3 regions of the Mesorhizobium sp. Mes31 genome follow, and region 3 is predicted to be linked to each of the others. Evidence: predicted binding sites of a transcription regulator. Region 3 holds the regulator's gene; each other region holds the start of a gene.

Region 1 (7,165 bases), on a different contig from region 3:
TCGGTCGAGGTGAGATCGCTGTCCTTGGGCGCCACCAAAGCGAGCGGCGTCGTATAGTATTTGTTGGTGAAGGAGACCTGTTTCTTGCGCTCCTCGGTGATGCTCATCGACGCGATGATGGCATCGAACTTCTTGGCCTGCAGGGCGGGAATGATGCCGTCCCAATCCTGGGTGACGATTTCGCACTCGACCTTCATCTGCGCACACAGCGCATTGGCGATGTCGATATCGAAACCGACAACCTTGCCGTCCGAGGTAATGGTGTTGAACGGCGGATAGGCACCCTCGGTGCCGATTTTCAGTTTCTCCGCGGCCTGCGCCGACAGAGAGCCAGCCGCCATCGCCAGCATGGCAGCGCCCGCTGCCGAAACGATCCATTTTGAAATCCGCATCTTCTTGGTTCCCCTTGAACGCCGGCATCCTGACGGCCAGAAGGCAGCCAAGCATGGTGGGCCAGCACAGGCAAGTATTTTGCCCGACGGCAATGCGGTTCAGCGTGCGGGGCGGAAATGCTTGGACAGCTTCAGGCCCTGCGCCTGGTAGTTGGAGCCGAGGTCGGTGCCGTAGAGCGCCTGCGGCCGCTTCAGCATATGCTCGTAGACCAGCCGGCCGACAATCTGGCCATGGTCGAGGATGAACGGCACTTCATGGCTGCGCACTTCGAGCACCGCCCGGCTGCCGGTGCCGCCTGACGCCGAGTGGCCGAAACCCGGATCGAAGAAGCCGGCATAGTGGACGCGGAACTCGCCGACCAGCGGATCGAACGGCGTCATCTCGGCGGCATAGAGCGGCGGCACATGCACCGCCTCCTGGCTGACGAGGATGTAGAACTCGTCGGGATCAAGCACCAGTTCGCCGGCGCCACTCTTGTGGATCGGTTCCCAGAAATCGACGACCTCCTGCGCGGCACGCTTGTCGACGTCGACGAGACCGGTGTGATGCTTGCCGCGATAGCCGACCAGACCATTTTCATCGCCATTGAGGTCGATCGACAGCGCGATGCCGCCACCGGAAATGTTCGGCGGCTCGGTGGCGACCAGCATCTGGGCGCGATGCAATTCATGCAACTCGGCTTCCGAAAGCAGCGCATTGCCGGTGCGGAAGCGTATCTGCGACAGCCGCGAGCCGGTGCGCGCAACGATCGGGAAGGTGCGCGGGCTGACCTCCAGGTAGAGCGGCCCATGATAGCCGGCGGCGATCTTGTCGAACTCGTGGCCACGGTCGGTCATGACACGGGTGAAGATGTCGAGCCGCCCGGTCGAGCTCTTCGGATTGGCCGAGGCCGAAATCTCCGCCGGCAGCGCAAGGCTTTCGAGCAATGGCACGATGTAGACGCAGCCGGTTTCCAGTACGGCGCCGTCGGCAAGATCAATCTCGTGCAGCTTCAGCCGGTCGAGCTTTTCCGAAACCTTGTGGCCGGGACCGGGCAGGAAGGAGGCCCGCACCCGCCATGCCTTGTCGCCGAGCCTCAAATCCAGGCTGGCCGGCTGGATCTGGTCGGCATCGAGGGCGCGCGGCGACTTCAGCGCACCGGACTGGAACAGCGCCGAAATGTCCTGATCGGGAAGAATGCCTGTCTGCCGCAAGGCTCCACTCCTAGGCCAGACGTTTTTCTTGTCGCCGGTTCTTGCCGCAAAACCGTGGAACACTTTTGCTGAACCTGCTTGGTACAAACCTCTTAATCAAGCCGGCAATTGACGCAAGCGTGGCGCGGGTCTAAAGGGTCGTTATCCCGTGGTGATTTGGCCGGTCGGCTTGCAGCCACGTTAAACAAGTCGCTAAAGGACCGTCGGGCCGCAAGGCCGTATGGACCGGTTGCGACTTTCGCGGCCGGTTTTTTTGTGTCTGGAACAAAAGCGATGAGCACCAAGAAGCGCAACTGGAAACCTCAGACAGCCCTCGTACACGCCGGAACCCTGCGTTCTCAATTCGGCGAAACCTCCGAGGCGATGTACCTCACCCAGGGCTATGTCTACGAGACGGCGCAGGCCGCCGAAGCCCGTTTCAAGGGCGAGGAGCCGGGCTTCATCTATTCGCGCTACGCCAATCCCACGGTCGACATGTTCGAAAAGCGCATGTGCGCGCTGGAAGGCGCCGAGGATGCGCGCGCCACCGCGTCGGGCATGGCGGCGGTGACCGCAGCCCTTCTGTGCAGCGTCAAGGCCGGCGACCATATCGTGGCGGCGCGCGCGCTGTTCGGCTCCTGCCGCTGGGTGGTCGAGACCCTGGCGCCTCGGTACGGTATCGAGGCAACGCTGGTCGACGGCACCGACATCGCCAACTGGGAAAAAGCGGTCAGGCCGAACACCAAGCTGTTCTTCCTGGAAAGCCCGACCAACCCGACGCTGGAAGTGGTCGACATCGCCGCGGTTGCCTCACTCGCCAATTCGATCGGCGCGCGGCTCGTCGTCGACAACGTCTTTGCCACCCCCCTGCAGCAGAAACCCTTGCAGCTTGGCGCGCATATCGTCGTCTATTCGGCGACCAAGCACATTGACGGCCAAGGGCGGTGCCTTGGCGGCGTCATCCTGTCGGACAAGAAGTGGATCGACGAGAACCTGCACGACTATTTCCGCCACACCGGGCCCAGCCTGTCGCCCTTCAACGCCTGGACGTTGCTGAAGGGCCTGGAGACGCTGCCGCTGCGCGTACGCCAGCAGACGGAAAGCGCCGGCAAGATCGCCGACTTCCTTGCCGTGCAGCCGGAAATCGCCCGTGTCATCTATCCCGGCCGCGCCGACCACCCTCAGGCGGCGATCGTCAAGAAGCAGATGTCGGGCGGCTCGACGCTGATCTGCCTCGACGTCAAGGGCGGCAAGCAGGCGGCCTTCGCCTTGCAGAACGCGCTCGACATCGTGCTGATCTCCAACAATCTCGGCGACGCCAAGAGCCTGATCACCCATCCGGCGACGACGACGCACAAGAATTTGAGCGACGAAGCCCGCGCGGAACTCGGCATCGGGCCGGGCACGCTCAGGCTTTCGGTCGGCCTGGAGGATGCCGACGATCTGCTCGAGGATATCGCGCAGGCGCTGAAGGCCAAGTAGGAGAGGTTTTGGCCCTTCAGGCGCTCGACGGCGTCTCTTCCAGTTCGGCCGCCTTGGTGCCAATGGTCATCGCGTTGCCGCGCCAGTCGACGGCGCCGCCGAGCCAGCCGCGTGCCCACATCACCGGCAGGATCATGTCGCGCACCACCATCGCCGCGATCATGCGGGGCGACAGATACCAGCCCTTGGCCGAGGCCAGGGCGCATTCCGGAAGATAGAAGGCTGCCAGCACGGCGATGCAGGTCAGCGGCAGGCTGAAGCCGGCGCCTGCCGCCGCAACCAGCGCAAGCACCAGCGGCACCGCCGCGCCAGTCAGGATCTCGGGCGCGAAGAACAGCGGGAAGGTGACACGGCGCAGGCGCGCCCAACGCGCCTGGCGCGACCAGATCTCGGCAAGCGTGCGCCGGCCGAGCGGCTGCTCGAAAGGGGCGGCGACGAGATTGACGCGCAGGCCGAGGCCGTTGACCAGCTTGGTCGCGGCAGCGTCTTCGGCGATCTCGGCGGCCAGCGCGCGGATGCCGCCACTGGCGTCGAGCATCGGCTTGTTCCACAACATGCTCTTGCCTTGGGCAAAGCCAAGGCCGAGCGCTTCGCCGGCATATTGCCAGCGCGCCTGCAGCGTGTTGAGGAAGGCACATTCGACCTCGGCCCAGAAGCCGTCCGGCCGCGAGCCGATCGGCGTCGAGCAGACAAGGCCGGTGTCCGGCCGCCAGGCCGCCATCAGGTGCTGGACATAATCTTCAGGCATCAACACGTTGGAATCGGCCAGGATGACCCAGTCGTGGCGCGCCGCTTCCCAGCCCTTGACGCAATTGTTGAGCTTCGGATTTGCGCTGATGCGGTCGTCGCCGAACAACAGGCGGGCCGGCACTGCCGGAAAACGGGCGATGGCGGCGCGGATCAATCCGACCACCGGATCATCGGCATGGGCGACGCAGAAGATCAATTCGTAGCGTGGCCAGTCGAGCGAGAAGGCGCGCTCCAGCGTCTCGTGCGTGAACGGCTCGACGCCACGCGACGGCACGACGATCGACACCGGCCGTGACTTGCCGGTCGGCGCTGCGATGACGCGGCGTCGCTTCAGACGTGAAGCGGCGAACACGATGCTGGCGAGGTTTGAGACAATGAGAACAGTCGAAAGCAAGGCGGCTATGAGAGTGAGTTCCATCGAGATCCGGTCACTCCAGAAAAAGCCGGCCTCCATGGCGACCGCTTTCGACAATTCGACAAAGCGCCCGAGTCGCCAGGCACTGGTTGGCGCACACCATCATTGTCATGTGTCACTTAAATGACATTCTTTGTCGGCACTTGCCTGTCAGGTCGGAATGACGGGGGCGCACCGTTGACCAGCCCGAGAGGAGCGCCGAAAGTTGCCGGGACTGTTTTGGAGTCGCTTATGTACCGCGCCGTCACGCGCAACATCGAAGTGCAGGTCAGGCCGTTCTATCTGGAGGATCGCTCGGATCCGTCCGAGAACCGCTATGTCTGGGGCTATCAGATAACGATCGACAATCAGTCGGAGGAGTTCGTGCAGCTGTTGTCGCGCTATTGGCACATCACCGACGGCACCGGTCGGGTCGAGGAAGTGCGCGGCGCCGGCGTCGTTGGCGACCAGCCCGAACTCAATCCCGGCGACAGCTATCAATACACGTCCGGCTGCCCACTTTCGACACCGTCAGGGATCATGGTCGGGCATTACACGATGCGCAACAAGCGGGGCGAGACGTTCGACATCGCCATCCCCGCCTTCTCGCTCGACCTGCCGGGTACGCGGCGCACGGTGAATTAGCCTCGGGTGGGCGCCAATGCCCTCACCGGCCGCGAGGCAGCCGGTGAGACGTTGTTCTGTCGCTATTGAGCCGCTGCAAATTCCGCCGGGTCGAAGTCATATTGCTTCGAGCAGAATTCGCAGGCGACGTGGATGCCGCCATCCTCGGTGCTGTCCTTGATCTCCTGCGCGGAGAAGCCCTCGAGGATGCCGCGGATCTTGTCCCGCGAACACGAACACTGATCGGCGACCGGAACACCGCCGAAGACGCGCACGCCATGCTCGTGGAACAACCTGTAGAGCAGCCGCTCGGCGCCGATCGTCGGGTCGATCAGCTCGGTCGGCTCGATGGTGCCGAGCAACGCCAGCAGTTCCTGCCAGGAATTGTCGGCCGGATCGTGGATTTCGTCGCGCGGATCGCCATCGCCACCCGGCAGGTCCGGCACACGCATACGCTCGGGCGATTGCGGCAGGAACTGCGCCAGGATGCCACCGGCGCGCCACTGTTCGCGTGCGCCACCGATGCCGGGCGTCAACAGCTTGGCCACCGAAAGCCTGAGATCGGTCGGAATCTGCTCCGACTGGCGGAAATAGGTACGTGCCGCGTCTTCGAGCGTTTCGCCGTCGAGCTGGACAATGCCCTGATAGCGCTGCGTGTGAGCACCCTGGTCGATGGTCAGCGCCAGGACACCGCTGCCGAGCAGCGTCTGCTGAGACGTTTCGCCGGCCGCGACCAGCGCCTCAAGCCGGTCGGGATCGAAACGCGCATAGGCCCGCAGTGCCGTGGGCGTGGAAAAATCCGCGACCAGCATATCGACCGGACCATCGGTGCGGGTCTGCAGGATGAATTTGCCCTCGAACTTGAGCGATGTGCCGAGCAGCACCGTCAGCACACAGGCCTCCGCCAGCAGGCGGGCGACCGGCTCGGGATAATCGTGGCGGCTCAGGATGGCGTCGAGCATCGGCCCGAGTTGAACGGTGCGGCCGCGTACGTCGAGCGGGCCGACCTCGAAGGGAACGACGTGATCGTCGCCGGCGTAGCCGAATTCGCCGAGTTTGGGGTGATGTTCAGTCACTTGATGGGTTTCCAACATGACAAAGCTCCAGGGCGCGGCCATGCCGCCCTGTGGGGCGCATGCGTCGAAACGCGCTTGATTTGCGTGATGCGGCGCAAATAGGCATCACGCCCCCAGAGATCAAGCTCCCAGGCACTTCAAGCGCCAAGACACTTCAAGCACCAAGACACTTCAAGCACCAAGACACCAGGCGAGCACGGCCTTCTGGGCATGGAGCCGGTTCTCGGCCTCGTCGAAGACCACCGAATGCGGCCCGTCGATGACTTCGTCGGTCACTTCCTCGCCGCGATGCGCCGGCAGGCAATGCATGAACAGTGCGTCCGGCTTGGCCTGGGCCATCAGCTTGGCATTGACCTGATAAGGCGAGAACACGTTGTGGCCGCGGGCGCGATGCTCCTGGCCCATCGACACCCAGCAATCGGTGACGACGCAATCGACCTGATCGACGGCCTCCTCGGGTGAGCGGGTGAAGTGCAGCTTGCCGCCATGCGCTTGCGACCAGTCGACATGCTTGCGTGCCGGTTCGCTGCCCTCGGGAACGGCGACGTTGAGGTTGAAGCGGAACCGTGCCGAGGCCTCGAGCAGCGAATGCAGCACATTGTTGCCGTCGCCGGTCCAGGCAAACGTCTTGCCGGCTACCGGACCGCGATGCTCCTCGAAGGTCATGATGTCGGCCATCAACTGGCAGGGATGGGTGTCGTCGGTCAACCCGTTGATCACCGGCACGGTGGCGTTCTCGGTCAGTTCCAGCAGCCGCTCATGCGAGGTGGTACGGATCATGATCGCGTCGACATAGCGCGACAGCACCTTGGCGGTATCGGCGATGGTCTCGGAGCGGCCGAGCTGCATTTCGGTGCCGGTCAGCATGATGGTCTCGCCGCCGAGCTGGCGCATGCCGACGTCGAAGGAGACGCGCGTGCGCGTCGACGGCTTGTCGAAGATCATCGCCAGCACCTTGCCTTCGAGCGGCTTTGTCCGCTCGCCAGCCTTGAGGCGAGCCTTTCGCACCACCGCATCGTCGAGCATGAAGCGCAGGTCGCCTTCGGAAACGGCGGAAAGATCGGTGAAATGACGGGGGCTCATCAGGATCTTTCGAATTACTTCGCGGCAGCGGAGGCGATCGCCTCCGCCAGGCCCTTGGCGCCGGCGCGGATGCGGTTGAGCGCTTCGTGGATTTCGGCGTCGGTGACGGTGAGCGGCGGCAGCAGGCGAATGACATTGTCACCGGCCGGAACCGCCAGCAGGTGCTGGTCGCGCAGCGCCATGTTCACCTT
Region 2 (7,165 bases), on a different contig from region 3:
AGGGCATGGCCTTCATCGAGGCTTGCGTGAAGTCGTCGAAGAAGAACGGAGCGTGGACGAAGCTTTAATCCAAGGGGTGGCGATATTCAGGTGATGCCGGCCTGCAAACGACGGCTTCCGGTGCTCACGTACTCGAAAGTACGCTCCGCTCCGGTTCTCGGAACCCGTCGTTTTCGACTCGGCCTGACCTGAATCTCAACACCCCTTGTTCTGGGGGATTCAAGGGGAGGGGCGCGATGAAAATCGGCATGTGCATGTTCTTGTGGACGACGGCGGTGTCGAAGAAACACGAGCCGCTGCTTCGCGACATCAAGGCGACCGGCTTCGATGGCGTCGAGATACCGATCTTTGCCGGCACGCCTGACGACTACAGGAAACTCGGCGAACTGCTTGATCGCATAGGGCTGGAGCGGACCGCGGTTTCGGCCATGGGCGATCCGGCGATGAACCTGATCTCGGCCGATGCGGCAACCCGCAAGGCCGGCGTCGACTACATGAAATGGGCGATTGATTGCGCCAATGCGCTCGGCGCGAGTACGCTGAGCGGCCCGCTGCATTCGACACTCGGCGCCTTTTCCGGCTCCGGGCCGACGGCTGCCGAGAAGAAGCGTTCGGTCGCCTCGCAGCGCGCCATCGGCGACCATGCCGGCAAGAGGAACGTCACGATAGGGCTGGAAGCGCTCAACCGCTTCGAATGCTACCTCCTCAACACGATGGCGGATCTGTCGGAGCATATCGACGCCATCGACCGACCGCACATCAAGGCGATGTACGATACCTTCCATGCCAATATCGAGGAGGCCGACCCGATCGGCGCCTATACAAAGCACCGCGGGAATGTCGTGCACATCCATATTTCGGAGAATGACCGCGGCGTGCCGGGGCGCGGCAATATTCCGTGGACGGAGACTTTTTCCGCCATCCGCAAGAGCGGCTATGACGACTGGCTGACGATCGAGGCGTTCGGCCGCTCGCTCAAGGACCTGGCGGCGGCGACCAAGGTATGGCGTGATTTTTTCGAGAGCCCGGAAGCCGTCTACCGCGACGGCTACAAGCATATCAGGAACGGGTGGAAGAAAGCCGCTTAGGCGCCTTCCTTCGTCATCCACGGGCGGAGCGGAAGCGAAGCGGACGCGGAGACCCGAGGATCCATGCCGCGACATTAATCGAGGAATGCCGCGGAACAGAATTCCTGCACCGTTGCAACGCTCATAGGTCACGGCATGGATCCTCGGGTCTGCGCCGTGTCGCTTCGCTCCTTGCTCCGCCCGTGGATGACGAAAACCCGGTCGGCCGCTACCAATCATGGCCTTGGCTGGTTATCCCTGCTCGGCCTGGATCCTGTTGTAGTCGTGGATGGTCCGGCTCAGCCTGCGGCGCAGGAAGTTGGAAATGTTGTCGAAGACGAAGACCACGACCAGCGTCAGCAGCACCATGTAGAAGACATTGGCCCAATTGGAGTTGGTGCGCATCGCTTCCCACAACTTCAGGCCGATTCCACCGGCGCCGACGGCACCGATGATGGTCGCGCCCCTGGTGTTGGATTCCCACTGATAGAGCGTCTGGCTGATGAACACTGGGATCACTTCCGGCAGCACGCCGTAGCGCTGCACCAGAAGGCCGTTGGCGCCGGTCGAGACGACACCCTCGCGCGGCTTGTCGTCGATGTTTTCGAGCGCCTCGGAATAGGTTTTGCCGAGCGTGCCGATCTCGGTGAAGAAGATCGCGGCGCTGCCCGCCAGGGGACCCGGCCCGAAGGCGCGGGTGAAGAACAGCGCCCAGATCAGCATATCGATCGAGCGCATGAAGTCGAAGAAGCGCTTGAGCACCTGGTTGACCAGCCGGCTGGGCGTGATGTTGCGGGCGGCGAAGAACGCGAGCGGGAAGGCGACGATGCCGCCAAGCGCGGTGCCGAGAAACGCCATGACGATGGTCTGCAAGAGCTTTGTCCAGACATCGCCATGCTGCCACTGGGCGTTGTTCCAGATGTTGTCGCCGGCCAGCGCCAGATTGGACGTGCCCGGCTTGAGTTCGGGCCCGGAGACGATCAGCGAGGCCACTTCGCCCGCCGACTTGCCGAAGAACGGCGAGCGGGTATCGAAGACAAAATTCGCCCAGCCAAGGAAGCGCTTGCGTACCTTGACGCGGTCGGCAGCGACGCGGACCTCGCCGGCAAAGCCCATGTCGGCGACGACCTCGTCCTCATGCGCGGTGATCCAGTCGGGAACCGGGCCGGAGATCAGCGGCTTGCCAGTGTCCAGTGCGACCGGCACGGTCTCACCGTTGGCAATGATCGTCGCTTGCATCTTGTCGAAGGTGACCGACTTGGCGGCGCCATCGATCAGGATCGTCACCGAACCGTCGGCATTGGTCTTGACCCAGTCCGGATGCGGGTCAGGACCGAGCACCGAGAAGCGTGGATATTTGGCGGTGATCTGCGGTTCGTCGAGGCGGAAGACCGGCTGCACGTCGTAGCTTATCCACTGGGTCAGGAACAGCGGCAGGCGTTCCCAGTGCGATTCCCGCATCACCTGCGGCAGGTTGAAGAACCATAGGGCATAGAGGAGATAGACAAGGGTGCCTCCAAGCAACAGCAGCGGCCCGAAGCGCTGGTGGAACGGGCGCTGGAACACGTGCGGGAAGCGCTCCTCGATCGACTGGATCTGATCGGCGGTCATGGTGGTCATCGGTTAAGCTCCCACCATGAAAGCTTGCTCGCCGACAAGCTTGCGGCGCAGCCAGGCGGAGAACTGGTCGACGATGAAGATCGTGGTGAACAGGAGCAGCACCAAGGCTATCGTCTTGGCGCCGAAGCCGCGGGAGATGGACAGCTTCAGCTCTTCGCCGATACCGCCGCCGCCGACCGCGCCCATGATGGTGGAGATGCGCACGTTGATCTCGATCCGCAGCAGTGTGTAGGACATGAAGTTGGGCAGCACCTGCGGCAGGCCGGCAAAGCGTACCCGCTCGAACCAGTTGGCGCCGACCGCTCGCAGGCCTTCCTCGGCGCGCATGTCGATGTTCTCGTTGATCTCGTAGAACAGCTTGCCCAGCGCGCCGATCGAATGCAGGCCGATGGCGATGATGGCGGCGATCGGGCCGATCGAGACAATGGCCGCGAACAGACCGGCAATGACGATCTCGGGAAAGGCGCGCAGCAGTTCCATGAAGCGCTTGACGATCAGCCGCAGCACCGGATGCGGCGTCAGGTTGCGCGCCGCGATGAAGGAGAACGGCACGGCAAAGACGAAACCGATGAAGGTCGAGACAAGCGCCACGTTCAGCGTGGTCAGCATCAGCTCGAAATATTCGGGGATGTAGAAGCTGCCCCAGACATAGGCGCGGCCGAGCGGGAAGTTGAATTCCTGGGTGCCGGTGTCGTGTGGGGAAGCGACGTCGAACATCGCCCGCCAGACATCGTTCCAGTCCTTGGGGACTAGCCAGCTCAGGAAGTCCAGTATGTGCGGCAGCCGGTCGAAGAAATGCCCGGCATTGGCCTCGTCGGCGAACCACATGGTGCCGCAGAGCGCGACAATGAGCAGGCCGACACCGATAGCCGTATAGAGCCGGCGCAAGGATGTCTGGCGTCGCCAGGCATCGGCTGCCTGGTGCGTCGCGTCTGAATGAGCGGTCACGGAAAGGGTCATGATCGGAGATGCAAAAAGGGCGGTGCTTTGAACACCGCCCTTCCTGATTTTACCGTTAGCCGCCGATGGCTGCCTTACGGGCTTCGACGATGACGTTGTAGAAGTCCGGCTTCACCGGGACGTAGCCGGTAAAATCGCCGCCTTCGATGCCTTCGAAGCAGGCCTTGTCCTTCTTGGGGAGCTGCGTGAAAAAGTCGGCAAGCTTGGCGGTCATGTCGTCGCCGAGCGCGGTGCGCACGACCAGCGGGCCGTTCGGGATCAGGCCCGAGCGCCAGACTTCGACGAAGTCGTTGGGGTCGACGGCGCCCTTGGCGACTTCCTTGTGGAAGGTGCCGGAGCTGTAGCCGTCCTTGAAGTCGCCGATGCCGGAGGAATCGTCCACCGCCACGTCGACCTTGCCGTCACGCACGGCCAGAACGTTGTTCTCGTGGCCACCATTGAACTGGGTCGAAGCGAAGAAGGTTTCGTTCGAAGCACCGGTGTCCTTCGGAATCTGGGTCAGCGGGATCAGATAGCCAGAGGTCGAATCCGGATCGGCGTAGCCAAGCTTCTTGCCCTTGGCCGATTTGATGTCGGTGATGCCGGAGGACTTGAGCGCCAGGCCGATCGAATAATAGCCGGTCGCGCCGTCGGTCTGCTGGGTGGTGAGGATCGGGGTGACGGCCTTCGGGTCCTTGAGAACGACGCTGGCGTAGCCGGAAGCGCCGAGTTCGGCGAAGTCGAGCGTGCCGCCAAGCAGGCCCTGGATGACACCGTCATAATCGGCGGCCGGGAACAGCGACACTTTCTCGAAGCCGAATTCGGCTTTCAGGTGGTCGGCGAGGCACTGGTAGTTGCGCAGCCGGTCGGTCTCGTTTTCACCGCCGAGAATACCGACGCGAAATTCCTTCATATCGGCGGCATGGGCCATGCTGGTTGCCATTGCGAGCACCGAAACGGCGCCAAAAACCATCTTCCTGAACATCTGGTATCTCTCCTGTGGGTTCCGGCCCCGCGCCGGCAGCGTTCTTGATTTCGACAGGTGCCCTTGACGCGGGCGGGCGATCCCAACCGCTCTTTCCCGGCCCATGGTATTTCCCGAAAACCGGATGCCGAGTTTCGCTAACGCGGACCTTCGGTTCGGGGCCATGAGCTCAGTAACCCGGGAATGCGGGCTCGAGCGGTCCGGCGGATGCGGCGATCTTTTGCTTGATGGCAACGCTGGTCGAGGTGATGGCCTCGGAGATCTCGCCGCCATTGCTGTCGGCGCCATAGACGAGACGCACGGCCTCGCGGTTGAGCTCTTCCGGCGGCCCATCGAAGACGACCTTGCCGGCAGCCATGCCGATGATGCGGTTGCAATAGGTGCGGGCGGTATCCAGCGTATGAAGATTGGTGACGACGGTGATGCCTTCGCGCAGATTGATGTCCTGCAGCGAATCCATCACCACCTTGGCGTTGAGCGGGTCGAGCGAAGCGATCGGCTCGTCGGCGAGGATAACCTTGGGCTGCTGCATCATGGCACGCGCGATGGCGACGCGCTGCTGCTGGCCGCCCGACAAGGTGCCGGCGGGCTGCAGTGCCGTGCGCGCGATATCGAGCCGCTCCAGCGCCGCAACCGCCTCGGCGCACTCGGCGCGCGAGAACATGCCGAACAGATTGGTGATGGTCGAACGGTGGTTCAGCTTGCCGAGCAGCACGTTGGTCAGCACGTCGAGGCGCGGCACCAGGTTGAACTGCTGGAAGATCATGGCGCAGTCGCGCTGCCAGCGCCGCAGCGGCGAACCGCGCAGCTGGGAAACCTCGGCGCCGTCAAAAAAAATCGACCCCTGACTGGGATCGATGAGACGGTTGATCATGCGCAAAAGGGTCGATTTGCCAGCTCCGGAACGGCCGATAATGCCGACCATCTGACCTTGCGGGATGGAAATGTCGACATTGCTGACGGCGATGTTCTTGCCAAATCGGCGAGAGACGCCGCGGATTTCGAGCGTGGCTGACGTTGCTGACATCGGCAGGTTTCAGTCCAGTCGCGGTTGAAGGTCTGTTGGCCTTCGCTAGCGCAGCGCCATGAACCTGCGGTGTCGAATTGATGTCAGTTTTGTTACTGCCCACAGACGCGACGTCTGGCGCCTCGTTTCAGCCCGATCAGCCGAGCACAAGCAACTCCTCGAAGTGCTTCATGTCGCGGAATGCACAGAAGGCGGGCGCCTTGATCTCGATCACCGGCGCCTGCCGCGCGAAAAGCGCCAGAGAGTCATCGAACAGGGCTTGCCATTGCGCCACCCTGTCGTCCGCCAACCGCTGGATCTGATAGGCGAAGGTGATGTGAAAGACGTAAGCGTCGTGATCGGGGTGCCGGTATCCGAACGGCACGGCCAAGGCGTCGCGCCAGGCACGCATGATGCGCACGTCGTCCTCCGTCGCGCCGGCAACAGTGAGCCCCGTCGGTACGACTTCGACCACCTTGATGTTGAATGGGCCAAAGCCCTCGAAGCCTTTCAGCCGCTCCAGATAGAGGCGGGTCATCGTGTCGATGCTGGTGTCGAGCGGCACGTCCTGCGGCCAGTAGGGCAAGCGGCGGCGGTATTCGATGATGCCCTGGAAAAGCGTCATGTGCAGGCTGGAGACGGGCGTGAAGGCCAGCCGGTCGGCGTCGGGCATAGCCAGCATCCGGTCGCGTACGGCAAGCACCACGGCCTCGGATGGCGAACCGCTGACCAGGTGGCTGACAACCGTGTTGCCGGGTTCGATCAGGAAATTGCCTGACGTGTCGTAGCGGGTGCCGAGGTGCGTCGGAGGGGTCGGGTTCGAGCCGGCAAAGAATCCGGCGAGTGATGGTTTGACTGTGTCGAGCATGGCGATCTCCGGGGAAAGACCACGTCCTGCTTCGGTGATGTGTCAGGGATATGAAACAGGCTTGTCCATGACGATGATGTGATGGCCTATCCCTGGTATTTTTCCAGAAAGGCTTCGGCGGATAGCTCCCTGAAATCGTCGAGCGAGGCGCGCAGCCTTGCGTGGTCCCAGTCCCACCAGGCAAGCGCTTGGTAGCGCTCGGCGGTGCGGCGGTCGAAGCGCTCGCGGATCGGCTTGGCCGGCACGCCGCCGACGATGGTGTAGGGCGCGACATCCTTCGAGACGACCGCTCCGGCGCCGACCGCCGCGCCATCGCCGACAGTGACGCCAGGCAGCACGGTCGAGCCGTGGCCGAGCCAGGTGTCATGGCCAATGGTGACGCGCTTGGCGCGGCGCTGGGCGAAGAATTCGCTCTCGTGCTCGGCATCGTCCCAATAGTCGGAGGCGCGATAAGTGAAATGGTGCAGCGTCGGCCGCCAGGTCGGGTGGTTGGTGGCATTGAGGCGCACGCTTGCGGCGATGTTGGCAAACTTGCCGATCGTCGCGCACCAGACGGCGCAGTCCTGCATCATGTAGGAATAGTCGCCAAGCTCGCTTTCCGAGACCCGGCTGCGGTCGGCTATCTCGGTCCAGCGGCCAAGCGTCGAGTTCTGTACCTCCGCCGTCGGGTGGACCAGCGG
Region 3 (7,165 bases):
CCTTCGGGAACGGTGATGTTGTTGGCGGCCGCGTATCTGTTCACGATGCCGATCGGCCAGGGATAGGAATTGGCGAGCCACACGGCGCCCATGATGACGGCGCAGGTGACCACGCCAAGCAGCGTTTCGGCCCAGATCGGACGCAGCGGAAAACGAAACCGCTTGCGCTGCACCCGCCCGTTGAACAGCGCAAACACCACGGCAAGGCACGCGACGATACCGACGATCCAGCTCCAGGTTGCGCCGATCGATCCCGCCGGACCGCCGCCCATCAGCTGGAAGGTGGCGTCAAGCGGCGCCACCGTCTGGCCGCTGGTGACCCACCAGGCGGCACCGCGCCAGACCAGCAGGCCGCCCAGCGTGACGATGAAGGCTGGCACCTCGAGATAGGCGATTATGAAGCCCTGAAAGGCCCCGATCAGGAGGCCGAGCGCCAGGCCGATGACCAGCGCCAGGATCCATATCCAGGGATTGCCGAGTTCGAGCCCGACAAACCGCACCAGGAAATGCACTTGCGCAAAGCCCATCACCATGCCGATCAGCCCCTCGGCGGAGCCGACCGACAGGTCGATGTTGCGCATGACGATGACCAGCACCATGCCGCAGGCCATGATGGCGACCGCCGACGTCTGCACCGACAGGTTCCACAGATTGCGTGGCGTGAGAAAGGTACGGCTGTCGAAATCGAGCGGATTGACGCCGAGGCGCAGGCTGGAAATGACATGCAGACCGGTCCAGATCAGCAACAGGGCACCGATCATGCCGAGCATGCGGGTGTCGATCTCGGTTGCCTTGAGAAACCGGGCGACCACGCTGAGCTCCGACGCACGCGCGATGTCGGCCTGCGGGTTGGACGTCGTGTCGGTCATGATTTCCTCCCACCGGCTGGCCGTCTGACGCGGATGCCGTAACCAGCCTAGAAGCTATCCGCACGATGCGGAAACACAAATCTTTTTGAGAAAACGCCGCGGCTTTGGGCCGCGGCGTTGGTATCGAGCAGGAACAGGCCCGGCTTAGTTGCAGGCAGCGACCGTGCCGGCAGCAACGCCCGCGCAGACCTCATCCTTCTTGATCCAGCCAGCGTCGATGACGACGTTGAGATTGTCCTTGGTGATGGCAACCGGGGTCAGGAACAGCGACTTGACGGTGTTGCCGCCGGGCGTCGTGAAATCCTTCACACCGGCGATGTCGGTCATCTTCTTGCCGTCGGCCAGTTGCGATGCGATCTCGGCGGCGTTCTTGCCGAGCTCGCGCGCGTCCTTCCAGACCGACACGGTCTGGGTGCCAAGCGCGATACGGTTCAGCGCGGCGTGGTCGCCGTCTTGGCCCGACACCGGCACGGTGCCGGCCAGACCCTGCGCCGTCAGTGCCGCGACGACGCCGCCGGCGGTGCCGTCATTGGCCGCGACCACGGCATCGACCTTGTTGTCGTTGGCGGTGAGGAACTGTTCCATGTTCTTCTGGGCGTTGGCGGGCAGCCAGCCGTCCGTATAGGCCTCGCCGACATTCTTGATCTTGCCGCTGTCGATGGCCTCCTTGAGCACTTCCATCGAGCCCGAGAACAGGAAGTCGGCGTTCGGATCGGCACCGGAGCCCTTGATGAAGACATAATTGCCTTCCGGCTTGACCTTGAACACTTCGCGGGCCTGCATGCGGCCAACTTCCTTGTTGTCGAAGGTCAGGTAGAAGACATCCTTGTTTTCGATCAGACGGTCATAGCCGACGACCGGAATGCCTTCGTCCAGTGCCTTCTGTACCGCCGGGCCGATGGCCGAGGCATCCTGCGCCAGGATGATCAGCGAGTTGGCGCCCTGCGAGATCAGGCTCTCGACATCGGTAAGCTGCTTGCCGGGATTGGACTGCGCGTCGGCGGAGATATACTTGTCGCCGGCGGCCACGATCGCCGCCTTCATGGCGGCCTCGTCCGTCTTCCAGCGCTCTTCCTGGAAGTTGGACCACGAAACGCCGATGACCTTGTCCTTTGCCTGCGCGACCGACGCGAGCGTCAGCGACATGGCGACACCCGCCAGGATGGCGGCTGTGAATCTCTTCATGTTATCCTCCCTGCGCCGCGTATGGCGCGACCAAACTGACCCGAAGGCCGGCACACAGGCTCTTTTTTTCGAGCCTCGAAAAAATACTGATCCAACACCGGAACGCTGTCAACATCGATTCTGATGGATTTTGATGCCCCTCCGAATTTTTTTCGAGCCTCGGAATAAATAATGACAGGATAATTCGCTTCTGCCAGTATTTGGCTGGCGCGTGTCGCCCAAGGGTGGGCAACGGTTTCGGGACACGACACGCGCGGAAATGACGACCTGGGGCGCGACGCGCTTCAGGCTTCGCCGACGTCTTCGGAGGACACGAAAGGCTGCGGCGACCGGGAGGATGTGAGAAAGCATGTCGGTCGGAATCCGCCACGACGATTTGCGCCGGCGCAACCGGGCAATGGTGATTGCGGCCGTGCGCCGGGCCGGACAGCCGTCACGTACCGAGATCGCCGCGACCACCGGCCTCAGCCACTCGACCATATCGGCGATTTCCTCCGACCTGATCGGCGAAGGCATCCTGGCCGAAAGCAAGCCGAGCGAGCCCGGTTCGCTGAAACGCGGCCGGCCACAGGTCGGCCTCGGCCTCAATCCGGAAGCCGCGGCGGTGATGACCGTGGTGCTGTCGCTGAACTTCCTGTCCGTCGCCGTCATCGACTATGCCGGCCAGGTGATATCAGAGGAACAGCGCCGGCTGGACACGCTGACGATGTCGCGCGACGCGCTGATCGGTGAATGCGTCGCCATCGTGCGGCGCCGCCTCGAAGACCCCGATCTCGATGTCCGCAGCGTCGCCCGCATCGCGCTGGCGATCCAGGGCATTACCGACACCCGTGCTCGCGCCATGCTGTGGTCGCCGATAACGCCGCACACCGACATCGCCTTCGCCGACATCCTCGAGGACGAGTTCGGCATCCCCGCCACCATGGAGAACGACTGCAACATGATGGCGGTGGCGTTGCGCTGGCGCGATCCGCAGCGCTACCGTGATGACTTCATCGCCATCCTGCTCTCGCACGGCATCGGCATGGGACTGGTGCTGAAGGGTCAGTTGTTCACCGGCACCCATTCCTCGGGCGGCGAGTTCGGCCACATGATCCACCAGCCGAAGGGCGCGCTCTGCCGCTGTGGGCGACGCGGCTGCGTCGAGGCCTATGCCGGCAACTACGCCATCTGGCGCAACGCAAGGCAGCTCGGCGAGGACACCGAGCCGGTTGCCGATGTCAGCGACGCAGACATGCGCGCGCTGGCAGCCGCGGCCCGCGAAAGCGACGGGCCCGAGCGTGAAGCCTATCGCAAGGCCGGCGAAGCGCTTGGCTACGGGCTCGGCAGCCTGTTCGCGCTGATCGACCCGGCACCCGTCGCCATGGTCGGTGTCAGCGCCGCGGCCTTCGACCTGATCGAGCCGGCATTGCGCGAGGCCATAGCCCAGACCGCCGGCGGCCAGCACTCGGAATCGATTTCCTTCGACACCGAGCCGAACGAACTGCCGCTGATCCGCGAAGGCTGCGCCATGCGCGCGCTGACCTTCGTCGACCAGGAGATTTTCGCGCCGGGCGCGCAGGCACGACCGGGCGCCGGAAAGAACGTTGCCTGAGGATCCGTGCAAAACCAAATCATTCTGAGCGACCGGTCGACCTGAACCGGGCTTCACGATGGGTATGATGTCAGTCAGGCGCGCCAACTGTTAGGATGCTGTCTAATTCGACGCGTCGGCCAATGCCTCATCGTCTCGTACCCTCAACACTGAAATTTCAGCTGAACCACCATCAGGACCATCAAGAAATGACCGCCTCGCCTCCCTTTCTTGGCTTTCCCGATTGCCTTGCCGATGGCCGTATACCGCGTGCGGTGATCTTTGGAGCCGGTCACGGCACTACCTATCCCGGCAAGGACAGCAGCGGATACGCCTTGGCCGCCGACGCCATCCGCGTTGCGAGCCAGGGCGATGCCACGCTCGTCGAGCACTGGGATTTCGATCTCGGCGGCCCGCTGTTCGACGGCAAGCCGGTCTGCTGCATCGACACCGGCGACATCGCGACCACCATGCATGACAATAGCGGCAACAGGGCGCGGATCGAGGCGAAAACGCGCCAGGTTCTGGCACTACCGGCCGTGCCGATCCTGCTCGGCGGCGACGATTCCGTGCCCATCCCCTTCCTCGCCGGCTTTGCGGATCACGGGCCGGTCTGGATCCTGCAGATCGACGCCCATATCGACTGGCGCGACGAGGTGCATGGCGAACGCTACGGCTATTCGAACCCGATGCGCCGCGCAAGCGAGATGCCGCATGTCGCCGGCATCGTGCAGGTCGGCATCCGTGGCGTCGGCAGCGCTCGCCTCACCGAAATCGAAGCGGCACGGCGCTATGGCAGCCGCTTTGTAACCGCCCGCGAGGTTCACGCCCAAGGCGTCGAAGCCGCTCTCCGGCATATTCCGGAAGGGGCGCGGGTCGTCGTAACTCTCGACTGCGACGGCCTCGATCCCGGTATCATGCCGGGCGTGGCGGCGCGTTCGCCCGGCGGCCTCACCTACACCCAGGTGGTCGATCTGATCGGGGGCCTCGGCAGACGGGCCAGGATCGCGGGATTCGACCTTGTCGAGCTTTATCCTCCCGCCGACATTGACGGCCTGTCGGCCCTGACCGCAGCGCGCCTTCTCGTCAACGTCATCGGCACCGTCGTCCGGCAGGTTTGAGCCCGGACTCTCGCTAGGGCAATTCCAGGAAAAGTGTGAAACGGTTTTCCGTCCGGAATTGCGTCAAAACAAAGAGTTAGAGCGGTTTGCCGTTTCCGTGAAACGGTGAACTGCTCTAGTCTTCCCTGATCGCGTAACCCGCCCCGCGGATCGTGCGGATGACATCGGGCATGCGGCCGTTGTTGACCGCCTTGCGCAACCGGCCGACATGCACGTCCACCGTGCGCTCGTCGATATAGATCGTCTCGCCCCAGACATTGTCGAGCAGCTGGCTGCGCGAGAAGACGCGGCCAGGATGGCGCATCATGAATTCGAGCAGGCGGAATTCGGTCGGCCCGAGCCGGATCTCGCTCTTCTTGCGATAGACCCGGTGCGACTCACGATCGAGCACGATGTCGCCAACCTTGAGCACGCTGGACAGCACTTCCGGCTTGGCGCGGCGCAGCAGCGCCTTGACCCTGGCCATGAACTCCGGTGTCGAGAACGGCTTGACCAGATAATCGTCGGCGCCCGTGGAAAGGCCGCGCACGCGGTCGCTCTCCTCGCCACGCGCGGTCAGCATGATGATTGGCAGCCGCTCGGTCTCGGGGCGCATTCTCAGCCGCCGGCAGAGTTCGATGCCTGAAACCGCCGGCACCATCCAGTCCAGCACCAGAAGGTCGGGGACGTTCTCCTGCAGCCGGATCTCGGCCTCGTCGCCGCGCGTCACCACCTCGACCTGGTAACCCTCGGACTCCAGATTGTAGCGGAGCAGCACACCGAGCGGCTCCTCATCCTCCACGACCATGATGCGTGGCGCGATCATCGGCTGCTTACCCCTGTCGTCATGCCGCCGGCGCGGACATTGCCGTCTCGTCCTGCTTCGGGCGATTGGCGGGTAGCTGTGTGCCGGTCAAAACATAATACGCATTCTCGGCGATGTTGGTCACGTGATCGCCGATGCGTTCGAGGTTCTTGGCGCAGAACAACAGATGCGTGCACGCGGTGATGTTGCGCGGATCCTCCATCATGTAGGTCAGGAGTTCGCGGAACACGGACGTGTACTTGACGTCGATGCGTTCGTCGTCGTTCCTGAGCTTGGCCAGCGCCGCCGCGTCGGCGGCGGCGTATTCCTCGATCACGCCCTGCACCTGGATCAGCACCAGCTGCGCCATCGCATCGATCGAGTGCGAAAGGTCGCGAGGCGTGACGCTGAGGCCAACGGTGCCGACGCGCTTGGCGATGTTCTTGGCAAGATCGCCGATGCGCTCGAGGTCGCCGGCCATGCGGATCGAACCGACGACATGGCGCAGATCGTCGGCCATCGGCTGCCGCTTGGCGATCAGAGTGATGGCGCGGTCGTCGAGTTCGCGCTGGCGCGCGTCCATGATCGCGTCGTCGGAGACAACGCGCTGTGCCAGGGCGTTGTCGGAATTCAGAAGTGCCTTGGTCGCACCGCCGACCATCGAGCCGGCGAGATCGCCCATGTCGCTGATGAGCTTGCTGATCTGTCCGAGATCCTCGTCGAAAGAAGCGACTGTATGTTCGCCCATGATCTTAGTCCTCGTATGTCTGAGCTCAGCCGAAGCGGCCGGTGATGTAGTCCTGCGTGCGCTTCTCGCGGGGCGACGTGAAGATCTTCTCGGTGCGGTCGAACTCGACCAGTTCGCCCAGATACATGAAGGCGGTCTGCTTCGAGACGCGTGCCGCCTGCTGCATGTTGTGGGTGACGATGACGATCGTGTAGTCGGCCTGCAACTCGTCGATCAGCTCTTCGATCTTGGCGGTCGACAGCGGATCGAGCGCCGAAGCCGGCTCGTCGAGCAGGATGACTTCCGGCTTCACCGCCACGGTGCGGGCGATGCAGAGCCGCTGCTGCTGGCCGCCCGAAAGGCTGAGGCCGCTGGCGTTGAGCTTGTCCTTGACCTCGGTCCACAGTGCGGCGCGCTTGAGCGCCTGCTCGACGCGGCCGTCCATCTCGGACTTGCTGATCTTCTCATAGAGCCTGACGCCGAAAGCGATGTTTTCGTAGATCGACATCGGAAATGGCGTCGGCTTCTGGAACACCATGCCGATCTTGGTCCGCAGCAGGTTGAGATCCTGCGACCGGTCGAGGATGTTCTGGCCGTCGAGCAGCACCTGGCCCTCGGCGGTCTGTTTCGGGTAGAGCTCGTAGATGCGGTTGAAGACGCGCAGCAGCGTCGACTTTCCGCAGCCCGAGGGCCCGATGAAGGCGGTGACGCTGCGCTCGGGCAGCGACAGAGTGATACCCTTCAGCGCCTTGCTCTGGCCGTAGTAGAAGTTGAGGTTCTTGACCTCGATCTTGGCCTTGGCGGTTGCCTCGGCGGCGATCGTCATGTCTGGAGACAACATCTGGCTCATTTGTCCTCTCTGCGTCCGGTCAGGCTGCGAGCAAAGATGCTGAGCGCGAGAACCGT

The links. Region 3 encodes PhoB, which activates phosphate uptake and scavenging genes when phosphate is short. Its sites were predicted from a motif close to TGTCATNNANCTGTCAT; they were not measured.
Region 1: a site for PhoB is predicted at 4,325-4,341, ahead of NR193_RS00095 (ceramide glucosyltransferase). Genes of this name have one in related genera too.
Region 2: a site for PhoB is predicted at 5,719-5,735, ahead of phnC (phosphonate ABC transporter ATP-binding protein). Genes of this name have one in related genera too.

The regions. Positions count from the first base shown of each region.
Region 1 is NZ_JALJRL010000001.1:20,085-27,249, forward strand. Features, by position in the region: gene NR193_RS00080 (ABC transporter substrate-binding protein) at 1-392, opposite strand, end outside; gene NR193_RS00085 (2'-deoxycytidine 5'-triphosphate deaminase) at 492-1,586, opposite strand; SAM riboswitch at 1,725-1,802, shown strand; gene NR193_RS00090 (O-succinylhomoserine sulfhydrylase) at 1,860-3,047, shown strand; gene NR193_RS00095 (ceramide glucosyltransferase) at 3,064-4,215, opposite strand; gene apaG (Co2+/Mg2+ efflux protein ApaG) at 4,444-4,836, shown strand; gene NR193_RS00105 (Hsp33 family molecular chaperone) at 4,899-5,933, opposite strand; gene argF (ornithine carbamoyltransferase) at 6,063-6,974, opposite strand; gene NR193_RS00115 (aspartate aminotransferase family protein) at 6,989-7,165, opposite strand, start outside.
Region 2 is NZ_JALJRL010000008.1:53,827-60,991, reverse strand. Features, by position in the region: gene NR193_RS15430 (Gfo/Idh/MocA family protein) at 1-68, shown strand, start outside; gene NR193_RS15425 (sugar phosphate isomerase/epimerase) at 237-1,088, shown strand; gene phnE (phosphonate ABC transporter, permease protein PhnE) at 1,320-2,687, opposite strand; gene phnE (phosphonate ABC transporter, permease protein PhnE) at 2,691-3,647, opposite strand; gene phnD (phosphonate ABC transporter substrate-binding protein) at 3,703-4,611, opposite strand; gene phnC (phosphonate ABC transporter ATP-binding protein) at 4,781-5,638, opposite strand; gene NR193_RS15400 (DUF1868 domain-containing protein) at 5,775-6,485, opposite strand; gene NR193_RS15395 (DapH/DapD/GlmU-related protein) at 6,572-7,165, opposite strand, start outside.
Region 3 is NZ_JALJRL010000012.1:53,073-60,237, forward strand. Features, by position in the region: gene NR193_RS20635 (sugar ABC transporter permease) at 1-869, opposite strand, end outside; gene xylF (D-xylose ABC transporter substrate-binding protein) at 1,014-2,054, opposite strand; gene NR193_RS20645 (ROK family protein) at 2,404-3,648, shown strand; gene NR193_RS20650 (agmatinase) at 3,837-4,748, shown strand; gene phoB (phosphate regulon transcriptional regulator PhoB) at 4,864-5,553, opposite strand; gene phoU (phosphate signaling complex protein PhoU) at 5,573-6,280, opposite strand; gene pstB (phosphate ABC transporter ATP-binding protein PstB) at 6,306-7,109, opposite strand; gene pstA (phosphate ABC transporter permease PstA) at 7,106-7,165, opposite strand, start outside.